One region of the Ruegeria sp. AE4 genome, then DNA from elsewhere that is predicted to be linked to it. Evidence: riboswitches for the same ligand, from Rfam matches in the RefSeq annotation. Region 1 holds a riboswitch; the other holds the start of a gene.
The links. Region 1 has a riboswitch for cobalamin ahead of ACR0EK_RS17940 (hypothetical protein). Riboswitches for the same ligand answer to the same signal wherever they lie in the genome.
Positions count from the first base shown of each region.

Region 2: another riboswitch for cobalamin. It lies ahead of ACR0EK_RS19335 (DUF4198 domain-containing protein); the one in region 1 lies ahead of ACR0EK_RS17940 (hypothetical protein).

Region 1 is NZ_JBQFZK010000020.1:7,408-14,843, reverse strand. Features, by position in the region: gene ACR0EK_RS17960 (bifunctional 2',3'-cyclic-nucleotide 2'-phosphodiesterase/3'-nucleotidase) at 1-1,423, shown strand, start outside; RNA gene ffs (signal recognition particle sRNA small type) at 1,463-1,561, shown strand; gene rsgA (ribosome small subunit-dependent GTPase A) at 1,720-2,748, shown strand; gene ACR0EK_RS17945 (alpha/beta hydrolase family protein) at 2,784-3,641, opposite strand; cobalamin riboswitch at 3,774-3,992, shown strand; gene ACR0EK_RS17940 (hypothetical protein) at 4,083-4,490, shown strand; gene ACR0EK_RS17935 (protein-tyrosine phosphatase family protein) at 4,482-4,994, opposite strand; gene ACR0EK_RS17930 (DNA polymerase III subunit gamma/tau) at 5,167-6,930, shown strand; gene ACR0EK_RS17925 (YbaB/EbfC family nucleoid-associated protein) at 7,120-7,436, shown strand, end outside.
Region 2 is NZ_JBQFZK010000026.1:14,558-21,993, reverse strand. Features, by position in the region: gene ACR0EK_RS19370 (hypothetical protein) at 1-819, shown strand, start outside; gene ACR0EK_RS19365 (hypothetical protein) at 812-1,810, shown strand; gene ACR0EK_RS19360 (hypothetical protein) at 1,886-2,101, shown strand; gene ACR0EK_RS19355 (energy-coupling factor ABC transporter ATP-binding protein) at 2,118-2,768, opposite strand; gene cbiQ (cobalt ECF transporter T component CbiQ) at 2,765-3,544, opposite strand; gene ACR0EK_RS19345 (cobalt ABC transporter permease) at 3,544-4,107, opposite strand; gene cbiM (cobalt transporter CbiM) at 4,104-4,715, opposite strand; gene ACR0EK_RS19335 (DUF4198 domain-containing protein) at 4,722-5,507, opposite strand; cobalamin riboswitch at 5,640-5,838, opposite strand; gene ACR0EK_RS19330 (ROK family transcriptional regulator) at 5,960-7,165, opposite strand; gene ACR0EK_RS19325 (substrate-binding domain-containing protein) at 7,340-7,436, shown strand, end outside.

The sequences.
Region 1 (7,436 bases):
GAACCGCACTGTGTCTTTGAACGGTAAAGACATTCCTGTTCGCATCGGCATCTTCTCGGTTCTTCCGCCGCAAACGGCCTGTTGGGAGGCGCATAATCTGGATGACGATATCGTCGTCGAGGATATCCTGGTTGCGGCAAAGTCCCTGACGCAGACATTGCGCGACGAGGGGTGTGATATCATCGTGGCGCTTGCTCATTCCGGCCTTGGGGGCACCGCACCGGTGGCGGGGATGGAAAACGCCGTGATACCCTTGGCCGCGATCAAAGGCATCGATGCCATTGTAGCCGGGCACACTCACCTGACACTTCCAGGAGAGGGCCATGCCAATACCCCGATGGTCGATCACCTGACGGGGCTGGTACATGGAACGCCCGTTGTCATGCCGGGATCAGCGGGCTCTTACCTGGGGGTTATCGATTTGGCCGTGACCGCCGGGCCGGACGGCAAAGTGCAAATCCGGGATAGCCGCGTCGAACTGCGTCCGGTTATCAGCAACGGCACAGCCGTCGGGGAAGACAGTGAAATTGCGGTCCTGTGTGAGGTGGCGCATCGTATGACCCGTCAATCCGTTGCCGCACCGGTGGCACATATCCCGGATACATTGCACAGCTATTTCAGTTGCTGTGCGCCGGATCGCGCGCTGACCCTTGTAGCTGCAGCGCAAGCCGCCGCACTGCGCCCGTTCTTGCAGGGAACCGATCTGGCGGGTCTGCCGACATTGTCGGTTGTTTCGCCTGCCAAATCCGGCGGGCGCGCAGGACCCCGCCATTATACCGAGGTACCCGCCGGAGAGATATGTCTACGCCATGTCGCGGATCTGCATGTGTTTCCCAACGAGTTGCGCGCAATCCGGATCAGCGGTGCGCACCTGCTGGACTGGTTGGAGATGTCAGCCAGCGTATTCAACCAGTTAAAGTCTGGTTCCGAACCCGAACTGATCAACCCTGAACGGGCCGGGTACAATTTCGACATCGTGTTTGGACTGTCTTATCAGATCGACCCCACACAGCCGCCGCGATACGATGCGCAGGGGAAAATGATCCATCCCGACCACAGGCGGATCAGTGATCTGACATATGCAGGCCATCCCGTACGACCGGAGCAGATATTCGTTATGGCGCTGAACAATTACCGCGCCAGCGGAGGCGGGCATTTTCCGCATGCGACAACGACAGAGCAGATCAGCCTGCCACCGCTGAGCATCAAGGACCTTGTGCGGGATTACCTGTTACAGCACCTTCCACCTGATCCGACCGTCTCGCAGCCCTACCCGTTCTCGCTGATGCCGCGGCGGGGCGTGACGACAATTCTTCGAACAGGTCCGGGCGCCCTGAAATATCTGGATGAGTTACGCAGGTTCGATCCCGTGCTGCTGGGCTCGGATGGCAGGGGATTTGAACGAATCCGCCTGACGCTCTGACGGGTTGTCTTTTCCCGATGCCTTCCCTATATCCGGACTCGAGAGGTTGGCGCGGGCGAGCGCCTCGCCAACCTGGTCAGGTCCGGAAGGAAGCAGCCACAACGAGCCCCGCTTGGGTCGATGTCCAACCTCTCACTTCGTGAACCACAGCCACAGGAGGGCTTTATGACTGTAGTGAAAACCCTTCGGGCAGACTGGTTCTGATTCACCGGAATCACCGGACTGCCTGAACACACGACCTGCGGATGCGCGCTTGCCATCCGTTGGCATTGCTGTTTCTGAAAACAGGCAGATAAATGTCTTATACGCTTTCGGACCTGGGATGGTCCTCTTACTTTGCCGCGCAGCATGCGGTTTTTCCTTCTGACACGCCCTTTCGTATCGCATCGGTACATCGGGACCGTCTGATCGGGCTGAGCCCGGATGGTGATATCCCTTTGCTGACACCGGATAATCCGACCGGTTCATATGCCGTTGGGGATTGGGTCCTTGCCGACGCCGAAAACCGCGTGCGTCACATTCTGGACCGGCGCAGCCTGCTGCAACGCAGGGCTGCCGGTACAGGTGCCGCAACACAACTGATAGCAGCCAATGTCGATGTGTTGTTCATCGTCAGCTCGTGCAATGCGGACTTCAACCTTCCCCGGCTGGAACGTTATCTGGCGCTGGCGCATCAGGCCGGATGTTATCCGGTCGTTGTCCTGACGAAAGCTGACCAGTCGGATGACCCCGGCAGTTTCTCGGGACAAGTGCAATCTCTGGACCCTTTTCTGTCGGTGCTGGCGGTCAATGCGCTGGACCCGGCAGATGTCGAAAAGGTTCTGGCATGGTGCCCCAAAGGCCAGACCGGCGCGCTGGTCGGGTCGTCGGGCGTAGGTAAAACGACGCTCAGCAACGCCATGACGGATCAAAACCTCGCCACGTCTGAAATTCGCGAAGACGACGCACGGGGCAGACACACGACAACGGTGCGCGCGTTGCACCGGATGGGTAACGGTGGCTGGCTGATCGATACGCCGGGAATGCGCGCACTGCGTTTGCTGGACGCTCAGGACGGGATCGACAACGTGTTCTCGGACATCACGGAGCTTGGCCAAAGCTGTCGCTTTTCGGATTGTCAGCACGAGACCGAGCCCGGCTGTGCCGTGCAGAACGCAATCGGCGAAGGCGCACTTGACCCGACCCGGCTGGACCGTTGGCGCAAGCTGCGGCGTGAAGATCAGCGAAACTCGGAAACCGTTGCCCAATCGCGGGCGCGGGACAAGGCGTTCGGCAAGATGGTGCGCGGTGTCATGCAGGACAAGAAGCTTCGCAAACGGCCATAACTGCAAGGTGTTAGGAAAACCTGCGTCGCGTCTGATCAGGCGATCAGGCGCGGCCAGACCGCTGCATTGCGACGGGCAAATGCTCCGATATGGCCTATTTCCGGCAGTCCGAATTCAGCCGGCTTCAGAAGGTGGCGTCTGGCCTCGGGGCCATACAAATCAGCAAGGCGCCAAACCGCCTCGGGCGGAGCCATCTGGTCATCTTCGAACGTGAACAGATCCACTGGTGTTCCAGAACTGCCCCAATGCGCATCAGGCAAATTCTGCCCGATCTCGGGAACGTAGCTAAGAGGGGCTGTACACCATTTGCGCCATTGCCAGTAGACCGAGGCGGGCAGGTCCGAACCAAACCCGATTGCTTTGCCGGGTAGATAGCCAAGTGCCCGCACCATCAGCGGTGCATGGCCATACCAGAACAGCCCTGCCAACCCCCGATAGGGCCATGGGTGATCTTTCAAAGTCACCAGTCCCGAACACACACCGATCATTCGGTCGATCTGGTCGATATCCGGCTGCACCGGCCCCAGCATCGCACCGACGGAATGGCCGATGGTCCACTGCTGCGCCTTTGGAAACCGCCTGCGCATTTCGGCCCGTGCCGCTGGCATGTCGATCAACGCCCAATCCGCCATTGTTGCAGTTGCGTCTTTCAGGCGGCCGACCAAAGAAAGCCCGTAGTCCCGATAGTCATAGGTCAGGCAAGCTATCCCCCGCTTGGTAGCCAGCCATCGCGCAAAATGTTGATAATAGTCACGCGGCACACCCGTGGCACTGTTAAGTACGACAACGGTTTCCGGCTCACCCACTGGCCGGTACAGCCGCGCCGACAAGGTCACGGACCCTGACGGAAAGCGGAAATCTTCGATCAACACCGTCTGTTCCGTATCCAACATGATCCCCGGCTTTCGCTGAAACAATGGTTTGCCTGCCTTCGATGCCGACGAAACTAAGCCGGAACGTAAACCGCATCCAGCATGACCAAACGTCCGGCCTAAAGATCGGCTTGACTCGGAACGCGATCAGGCGCTAGCGGTTGTGTGATGGTTTCCGGCCCCCACAAGAGGTCGGGATGAAAAGGGAACACGGTGCGGTTTGTCTGGTCACACAGATATCAACCAAGTCCGCGACTGCCCCCGCAACTGTAAGCGGTAAGCAATGCCGAAATACCACTGGCCCACGGGCTGGGAAGGTCGGCAGAGCAATGACCCGCAAGTCAGGAGACCTGCCATCGGAACTGAAACCGAAACTCGGGCGGGGTGTCCGGGCAGGTCCTGACAGCGAGATGCTGTCCCACCTGCCCCAATATCCAGCCCACCACGCGCGGAGGGCGCAGGATGATCTGGAAGACAAAGTCACACGAATACAGCGCTACTGTGTGCCAGCGGACTGGGAAAACCTGCCCGGCTTTGGCGCGACTGGCCCGCTCGATTTCCGAAGCCATGGCGCAGGCGGTTTCGGCCACCAGCGAGGATTTCGAATTTGAAGGCAACAGCGCGCTGTCACATTGCGCGGAAGGGTGCATGGCAACGATCCGAGCGCGATCCGACAGTGTTCGCGTTTTCTGCGGGGCGCACCCTGATACGGCAATTCGGGACCTTGATGCCTATGCCGATTTGATCTTCGGACCTACATTCAGCACGCTGCCCTCGGGCATTGTCGCGAACCCGCCTTGCGCCATGATCGAGGTTTCAACGATCCGGCCCCGGAAAACCGGCTACGCAACCCATCAGCTGTCAGCTTGATCCCACTTCCACCTGTGCCGGGGTGATCCGGGACGCCCAGGCCAGCTGCGCATCGGTTTCGACAGCGCAGGGGCGCACGGCCCGCAGGCGGTCCAGTGCGTCGCTGGCGCGTTCACCGCATTCAACCATCAGTCGCAGAACAATCATCCCGGATCTGCCGCACCCCCCACGGCAATGCACAAGAACCCGGCCACCGCCCGACAGCGCATGTCGGGCCGTGGCGCTGACCTCTGGCCAGGCCTTCTGAACCGCCTGCGTCGGTGCTCCAAAATCTTCGATCGGCAGGTGAACCCACCGGCTGGCACGGCTTTGGATGTCGCTGCCAAAGTGCTGCGCGCCATCCTGAAGCATTTCAACAGCCGTCGTCATTGAAATCACAAGGCCCGGTTTCCACGCCGCAATCATATCCAGATCGCCGACGTAATCCCCGCCTCGCCCGGGCATTGAAGTAAGGGCAAGCGTTCCGCCTCCGACCTGCAGAGCAAAAATGACCAGCTGCGACATGAAGTGCGTCCTCCCCCAAGGTACTCTTTAAGAAATGAGTCATTAAATCCGCTGGACCAGTTTAGTTGGAAACCAGCCCGTTTCTGAAACAAAAAATCATCGCGCCCCACAGTGGACGCGGAGTGCCGCCGCCACTACGCTGTGCCGAAGCACCGAATCCGAGCGAGAAGACATGACAGACACGCCAAGCCCCGCCTATCAGGTTCTCGCCCGCAAATACCGCCCGGAAACCTTTGCCGACCTGGTGGGTCAAGATGCTATGGTGCGCACCCTAAAAAACGCCTTCGAGGCCGACCGGATTGCGCAGGCCTTTATCATGACCGGCATTCGCGGAACGGGAAAAACCACCACGGCGCGGATCATCGCCAAAGGCATGAACTGCATCGGACCGGATGGAACCGGAGGACCGACAACCGAGCCTTGCGGTCAGTGCGAGCATTGCGTCGCAATCATGGAAGGTCGCCATGTCGATGTGATGGAAATGGATGCGGCCAGCCGTACCGGCGTCAACGATATCCGCGAGATCATCGACAGTGTCCGCTATCGCGCCGCCAGTGCACGCTACAAGATCTACATCATCGACGAGGTTCACATGCTCTCGACCAGCGCATTCAACGCGCTGCTCAAGACGCTCGAGGAACCGCCCGCACATGTGAAATTCATCTTCGCGACCACCGAGATTCGCAAAGTGCCGGTCACGGTTCTGTCGCGGTGTCAGCGCTTTGACCTGCGCCGGATCGAGCCCGAAGACATGATCGGCCTGCTGCGCAAGATCGCCGGGGCGGAGAGCGCGCAGATCGCCGACGATGCGCTGGCGTTGATCACCCGCGCCGCAGAAGGATCGGCCCGCGACGCGACCTCACTGCTGGATCAGGCAATCTCGCACGGAGCCGGTGAGACGACGGCGGATCAGGTCCGTGCGATGCTGGGTCTGGCCGATCGTGGACGGGTTCTGGACCTGATGGACATGATCCTGCGTGGTGACGCGGCAGGGGCGCTCACTGAACTGAGCGGTCAATATGCGGAAGGTGCAGATCCTCTGGCCGTGCTGCGCGATCTGGCCGAAATCACGCATTGGGTGTCTGTCGTAAAGATCACACCTGACGCGGCCGAAGACCCGACAGTTTCCCCCGACGAACGCACACGGGGCCAGCACATGGCCGAGGCCTTGCCGATGCGGGTTCTGACCCGGATGTGGCAAATGCTGCTGAAGGCGCTGGAGGAAGTCTCTGCCGCGCCCAACGCGATGATGGCCGCCGAAATGGCTGTTATCCGACTGACGCATGTCGCCGATTTGCCCAGCCCCGAAGAGCTGATCAAACGGCTGCAAGACGTCCCACCTTCGCCTCCCGGCGGGCCGGGCGGGGGCATGTCACTGTCCCGGCAGGCCACTGTGGCAACGCAATCCAACGCGACCCCGCCGCCTGCCTATACATCGCCCCCGCGCGGCGCGGGTGGCGCACCGGTTGCCGCGCTGGCGCAGGATGCACAGACGGCCCTGGCCCGCTATCCAACCTTCGGGCATGTGGTGGAACTGATCCGCACAAACCGCGATGTGAAACTGCTTGTCGAGGTGGAAAGCGGCGTGCGCCTTGTGTCGTACCAGCCTGGCCGGATCGAATTCACCCAGACACCTCAGGCACCGTCGGATCTGGCGTCGCGATTGGGCTCTGCCCTGCAACGCTGGACCGGCAATCGGTGGGCCGTCTCCATTGTCTCGGACGGGGATGCCGCGACCATCGCGGAAGTGCGGGACCGGGCCGAACTGGCCCTGAAAGCCGAGGCCGAAGAACACCCGCTGGTTCAGGCCGTGCTGACGCAATTCCCCAAGGCAAAGATCATTCGGATCGAAACACCGGAGCAGCGCGCCGCCAAGGTTGTGACCGAGGCCCTTCCCGAAGTCGAAGAGGAATGGGACCCGTTCGAAGAGGATTAGGCCTAAGCCCGCGGGTCCACGCCTCAAGAAACCGGCATACTCACGCCCCTCCACCATGCAACTGAGGGAGGGAATGCGGGCGGATAAATGATCAGTCCGCGACGCTCTGATCTGGACAGGCGGGAGACCTCTTGTGCCGCCTGCCTGCGGTCCGTATTTAGAACCAAACAGAAACACAGGAGACGACTGATGCTGAAAGGACTCGGCGGGCTTGGCGGTCTGGGCGACATGGCCAAGATGATGAAATCCGCACAAGACCTGCAAACCAAGATGACCGAAATGCAGGAAGAACTGAACAACATGATGGTTGTCGGCGAATCCGGTGCAGGGCTGGTCAAGGCAACGGCCACAGCCAAGGGTGAACTCAAGGGGCTGGACATCGACCCGTCGATCTTCAACGGCGACGACAAGGAAGTGGTCGAAGACCTGATCCTGGCCGCCATCAAGGACGCTCAGGCCAAAGCCGCCGAACGTTCACAGGAAGAGATGGGCAAGCTGACCGAAAG
Region 2 (7,436 bases), on a different contig from region 1:
AGGGGCCTGTTGGGCGAGGCTGTACTGGGCCGCTGCAATTCCTGCGAGATGATCGACCATCGCCGCTTCTGGAACTGGCAGGACAGCCCGACACCGCCACCGGTTGGCGACGCGCCGGTCCTGCCTGCTGACAGTGACGCCATCTTTGGTACACGTGCGCCGTCAGACCTGCCGAACAACCAGCCTTCGAACACGCTGACCATTGCAGGGGGCGACATTGGCACCGGCCAGGCTGTGCCCACGTCGCAACTGGCCGAAATCCTCAAGGCTGCGCCCGATCTTGCGCGGGCGGGAACCGATCTGACGGGTCTGAAGGAGTTGCAGGCGCAACTGGCGCTTGAAACGCAATCGGTCGCTGCGGGGCGTGACAAGGCCATCGACACGGCGACGGATCTGACCAAGGAGCTGGTTGGAAAGGCCACGGAACTTGCGGGTAAAGGTCAGGAAATCGCTGCCGCCCGCAAAGAGGAAGAGGCCAAGAAGGCCGCCGCTGACAAGAAGGCATTCGACGCCAGCAATGCCGCCAAGATCAAGGGGTTTGAGGATATCGCCAAGAACGCTTCGGGTGTTTCCGCGCTGATCGGTGGGCAACCGGATGGCAACCGGGTCGGTTTCGTTCAAAACCTGTTCAAGGATTTCCCCGGCGGGGCTACGGCTTTGGCCAACCCGTCCAACACGCTGCTTCTGGCCAAGCTTTTCGGGGCCTTCACCAAGGCAAATGCGGATGCTGATGACGGCAGCGCGACCAAGGCCGGCAGCCAGTCGGTGCTGGATTTCCTCAATGGCCTGAACGCCCCTGCGGAGGACGACAATGAGTGACACGAGCACAAATGTGACGGACAAACCGGGAATTGATGAAAGCCTTGCCGAGGCGATCATCAACATTCTTGAAACGACCAACTCTCCGGCGATCCAGCGTGCCCGTGAGGTGATTGCCCATAGGCTGGCCATTGCGGGCGATATTGCCCCTTCGCGCATCCCTGCGCCGCGCAACATCACCGAGATCGGCGGCTATATCAATCTGCTGAGCGAGTATGGTGAGGCCGAACAGCGCGCACGCATGATCGCGGCCGCTTTGGGTATCGCGGGACCGCAGATTTCGCTGCCGCAGCCCGGAGCCGTTCCGCCGATGTCTTTCATCACCCGCGACGGTGCAAGGCCCGTAGGTCCGCAGCAGGCCAGTTTCCCGCTGAGCTTCACGATCCGCAGTGATTTCGTTCCGGCCTTCGACAATGCGTTGCAGGAAATCGCGATACGTGGCAGCGCGGTGCCGATCCTGACACCTGTCAGGGTCCTTCCGGCCGCCGGATCGGGGCCTGTGACCGACGGTATTGCACAGCTGGCTTTGATCGGTCGGACCCTCAGCCTCGCACCAACCGCGGCACTGCATGCCGTGGCCACCGACCCCCTGTCGCTCAGCCGTCCGACTGCGGGTGGCGGGTTCGAGGTTCTGGCACGGGTTATCGACGCCGCCGCCCCGATTGCCGGGACCATCGCGGCGGCAGACTGGACAAGCTGGGAATGCGATGCTGCTGCCTGTTCCGAGGTTGACAGCAACGATGCGCGCTTTGCCCTTACACCGATCCTGAATGCGGCCGGTTGGCACCAGGCGGCTGATCCCGACAATCCCACCGGCCTGTCCGATCCCGGCAGCTGGGCCGCGTGGCAGAACATCACCGGGCTTGTACCCGGCGTCACGCGGTTCGCGGATGAGCTGCAATTGCTGTACCCTGCCGAGATGCTCATCACCTCGCCGGTTTTCAATCAACTGGACAATGTCTGGACGGGAAGCGCCTTCGCCGCGCCATAGCAGCCCCCTGTGGCCGCAGCAAAGTGATTTGGCGGCACTAGGCTTTTGCGGCTACGCTTGAACAGGAGGGGCGCCATGCAAAACCCGGAACGTTTCGAAAAATTCTACTTTGCCAAAGTTGGCATGGGCGAAGCCTGCGGTTGCGCCGAGCGCATCATCGACGTTTTCGAGTTCAACCGAAAAGGTGGCGCGCAATCAAAACACCCGGTGAAACAGGACCGGCGCAGACGTCTGTCGTTTCGGGCATGGGCGGTCAGATATGGGCTTATGAGCCGGAAGCGGCAGGGCTGAACCCGGATTGGTCCTGTCAGACAGCAACCAGTTTTCCGTCTCGCAAATCCAGCGCATCCGGTGCCAGTTCAGCACGGAAGGCCGGGGAATGGCTGACAAGAAGGATCGCTTGCGGCAATCCCCGGAGGATTTCCAGCAGCCGGGCCTCGTTCCGTGGGTCCAGCGCGTTGGTGGGTTCATCAAGCAGCAGAACCTCGGGCTCCATCGCCAGAACGGTCGCCAGCGTAACCAGCCGTTTTTCACCCCCTGACAATTTGTGGGTGATGCGGTTCTTCAGATGCATCAGGTCCAGATCACCCAACACGTTTTCTACGATGGCTAGCGCTTCGTCGCGTGTTCTGCCCAGGTTGAGCGGGCCAAAGGCGATATCCTCGGCGACGGTCGGGCAGAACAGTTGATCATCCGCATCCTGAAACACAAGGCCCACCCGGCGGCGTACGTCATGAAAATCGGCCTCTTGCACCCTTTGCTGACCAAAGATCGTGACCGTGCCGGACCGTGGGCGCTGCAATCCAAGCGTGATACGCAGCAAGGTCGATTTTCCCGCCCCGTTCGGGCCCGTCAGCGACAGGCGTTGACCGGCGGACAGGCTGAGGCTGGCACCGTCAAGAACGGGTGGCTGACCGGGGTAGGCAAAGCAGATATCTTCAAGCGCAATCAGTGTCATGCCAAATCCAGTATGATCAGACCCGCGCAAAGGGCACCAAGACCTGCGGCAAAAACGATGTCCCTTCGGGTCAGGGCAAAGTCCTGAAGCAGCAGCATACGGCCTGAAAACCCCCGGCATTTCATCGCATCAAGTATGCGTTCGGATCTTTCGATCGCGCGCACCAGCATCATGCCCACGAGATAGCCAAAGCTGCGATAGGTGTGCCAGTTTGTTGCCGGGCGAAATCCGCGTACCTTCATGGCCGCGCGCAGGCGCAGGTATTCTTCCCGCAGAACCTCGATATAGCGGATGGTGAACATCAGAAGGTGAACCAGCTTTTCGGGGCAGCGCAGGCGGTGCAGGGCGTGGCCAAGAGTGACCGGCTCCATCGTGCCGACCAGCACCATAAGGGACAGGATGACCGCGTTGGCCGTCAGAGCGATCTCGACCGCTTTCCAGAAACCCTGCCAGCTTGCGGGAAACCCCCAGAGCGTGAACATCGGGTCGCCGGGCATGGAGAATGGCAACAGCACCAGCATGAAAAGGATGAACCCATCCATCATGGCCATGCGTTTCAACGTTTTCCGCCAGGGCAGACGCGACGCGGCAAGAAGCGAAAGGGACACCACCAAAGCCGCGCACAGCGCCGTCAGCGAGGACACCGCGACAGTCACCACCGCGAAGACAACCGCCATGACGATCCGCATCCTTGGATCAAGCGGGTTGATCGCGCCGCGCCGCTGCGCGCCCGCTTTGACCAGCGTGCTTTCCTGTTGCCCCAGAACGTGCGCCATCAGGCCGCCAGCTTGCGGCGTGCCGCAAAGTAAAAGCCCAGACCAAACAGACCGACGATATATCCGATCCCACCCAGAACAGTTTGCAGGTCATTTTGTTCGCGGTAGGCGGCGATTTCCCGACGCAGCGGGCGCAGCTCATCCCGCACGGCCCTGGCAATGACCTGTTGTTGTTCATCGCTGAGCACCGCCGCTGTCTGGGCAGGTGCGTTTGTCGGCGCGGTGTCGGGTTCCGCTTCAACGCCCATGATCCGGGCGACATCCGCAGCGGGCATGGTGACCTCGGCCACATGCCCGGCACCAAGGTTTGCAGAGAAAGTATGGGCCACCGGCGCGTTTGGTGTGTAGATAAAGAACCCGTCTGCATCTGTTACGATACGGCCCAGCTCGGCTCCGTCCGGGCCGTTGACGATGACCTCGGTATCGCTTGCCATGTCGCCGTTGGAAAAGCCGATTTCGCCTTCGATGGCGTCACCGGATTCAAACACTCCGGCTATGACCTTATGCGCCAAGGCAGGTACGGGTGCGCAGCACAGCGCCAGAATGATCGCCAGGTACCTCACGCGGCCGCTCCTTTGACAAACAGCTCGGGCTTGACCTTGCGCGCCAGCAAAACCGCGAACCCGGTCAGGATCGCCTCGATCGCCATGACAGGAATATGTGCAAAGAAAACAAGCTTGGCCGCTGGCAGGAATGCATCCCCGGACAGGGCCAGTGAAAACGCAACCATGCCGGTTGTGGCGGCTATGGCAAAGGCACCGCCGACCCCGCCCCATATCGCACCTTGCAGAGGTGAGCCATGGGCGATCAGGCGGCCAAAGATCAGCCCGGCCAAAACCGCGGGCAACGCGATGTTCAGGGTGTTGATCCCCAATACCGTCAACCCGCCAAAACCAAAGAAGACGGCTTGCAGCAAAAGCCCGACGAACAGGGCCGGGAATGCGGCCCAGCCCAACAAAAGCCCGGCCATTCCGTTGAGGATCAGATGCACTGACGAAGGGCCAATCGGCACATGGATCAGCGATGCCACGAAAAAGCTGGCAGACAGCACCCCCGCTGTTGGAATGCGATCAAGATCCAGCGACCTGAGGCCCATGGCAATTCCACCCGCAGCAGCGACGGCTCCGCCGATCACGACAGGGTTGGACAAGGCTCCGTCAACGATGTGCATCTACGGTTACTCCAAATCCCAGGCGCGGATCCAGATCACCGCGTCCTGGCTGAGTTCTTTGCCGTTGTGTTCGGTCACGGGACCGGCGCCGAGTGCGGCAAATCCCCAATATCCGGCTTTTGGAACGCCAAACGTGAAATACCCGTTATCATCCGAAGTTGCGACCAATGCACCACCCGGCATCGGCGAGACCGACGGGGCGGAAGCGGCCGCGCTTTCCATGTTCGGTTCTGCGGCCATGTACTCGATCTCGATCTCGGCACCCGCAACCGGTTGGCCTTCGGCCATAACCCGACCTGTAAACGTCGAACCCGCGATGATGTTGGTTGGTTTGTTGAGCGGGATGATCTCAACCGGCAGGCCCACCGGGTTCATCCAGTCGGTCGGCAGTTCATTGCGGTTCAGGAATGCCTTGGCGATCTGCTGGATATAGATATCCTCGGATTCCTCATAATAGGGCTGGGGAACAGTCACCAACACATAGTCGCCCGACCGTTTGACGGGAACATAACCCTTGAATGCCGCGCCTTCGTTTTCGCCGCCGGTGAAACGTACGGGTTCCAGGGTATCCAGCAGATCGGTTTTCTGACCGTTGTGGATCACGTAGAATTCCTGCGGCTTGTCCAGATCCATGACATGCCCGTTCGAGAACGGATGCCAAAAGATCAGCTTGACCGGAACATTCCCCGGTGCGTCGATCATGGTGTCAGCGGTGTATTCCAGCAGGAAATGCGCATTTGCCATCGCTGGAAGCGCCATCGCCACAGCGGCTGCGGAAAGCAGCTTGGTCATCAATAGTCGTCCTTGTCCCATCGCACCAACCCCGGTACGAGATGCGTTTTGACTGCGGGGACGTCCAAGCTAAGCTGCTTTTTCAAGCATCCTGCTCCGACGCACATCCCGTCGCCGATTAGGAGTGCCCTTGTCAAAGGCACATGTCCGGCAGGTATCCTGACTTGCGGGTCAAAGCGTTGGGCTGGCCTTCCCGGATTAACACCAGTGGCACTTCAGCCCTGCTCGCCGCTTACAGTTGCGGGTGCAGTTGCGGAATTGGGCCAAAGCCCGCACCGCATTCCCTATTGATTCCAGAGCACGCCCCGGAACCGGACATGCCGAGCGGCTTGCCAGACTTCTTCGGCATCCGTCAACGATCAATTGCGCTGGCTGTCAAAAAGTTTAGCGGGCGATGCCCTTTTTCCGACGGATCCGCTTTGGATGCAGGTCAGGGTTTTTAGGGAATGAACCTACCCTTCGAGCAGGTATCTTTCCGACAATGGCAAACTGGCCGCCCCCAATGAGCGGGCATCCGGGCCTGCCGTCCCCACCTGCACCAAGGGCCGTTCAAGCCCGGTCAGGTTCATGTCTGATAGCTTGACCTCGACCAATTCCACCAGCCGCGCCTTGATGCCTGTGGGCATCCAGCCATCAATCTTGACAGATTCGAAGTCGATCAGGCTGCAAGACGAGACGATGGCATGTGCGATCCCGTGCGCCGCCTGTTTCAACCAGTTCTCAAGGTGGGTTTCCGGTATGTCCCAATGCTGTGTCGTTTCCCAGATTGAGCCGGCTGTTTCGGCATTCCCACCAACTGCGCGCTCCAGCACATAAAGACTGGCGACATCTATCAACGGTTTCACTCCGCCTGCGTCGTCCGGCACAGGCAATGGACCAAGCGCACCGGCATTTCCCCGCCCCGAAAAGATGGAGCCGTTCAGAACCACCCCGCCCCCAATGAAGAAGCCCACATAAAAATACAGGAAATCTCGTGGGCCTTCCGCCGGGCCAAAGACCAGCTCGGCACCGCAGGCGGCCGTTGCGTCGTTCTGTAGGAATACCGGCAAGTCATAGCTTGAGGCCAGTGCGCCTTTCAGGTCCGCGTCACGCCACGGATCCATTTTCTCCTGCGGAACCTGCAATGTCTGCGCCCAGTCCCAAAGGTAGAACGGCATCGCAATCCCAAGACCCGCGATCCGGCTGCGCGCCTCGGGCGACAGCGACGTCATCACTTTGTCGAGGCTTTCCTTGGAAAAGCTCAGTGTCGCCTCGGGCGTCGGAAAATCATAAGTCCGCCGCTCACGGTGCCTGACATTGCCAAGGAAATCCGTCAGCACCAGCTCGGTACTGCGCCGCCCGACTTTGAGCCCAAAGAAATACGCGCCATCCGGATTCAGGCGCATGGGAACCGAGGGCTGCCCGACTTTTCCCCGGATCGGTTCGCCCCGCAGAAGCAGCCCATCGGTTTCCAACTGGCGCATGATGACCGAAACCGTCTGTGCCGACAGCCCGGTCATCCGCGCGATCTCAGATTTTGCAAGGGCCTGATGGCGCCGGACCAGTGACAGGACAAGCCGTTCATTTCGGGCCCGCATTCCGCTTTGGTTGGTGCCGCGCATGTCTGGCTCGCGTACGCCAGCGGTATTGTCCAAAGAGTTGTTTGCAGACACGGCCATCCCCTTCGTGACGACAATGTTGAAACCCTTCCTTTCTGTCAATAATAAATAAGAGTGATTTATTTATTGACTCGAAATTCGAATCTTGTGATGGTTTTCACGTTCGATCGGGCCGGATTTCGCCCGATCAGACGTATGCCCTGACGGGCATTGGGAAAACTGGGAGGACTACCGATGAAACTTGCGAAACTTGCAGGCGCTACGGCGCTGGCGGTTACGGCCATGGCAAGCAGTGCAATGGCCGAAGGTGAAACCGTTTGCCTGATCACCA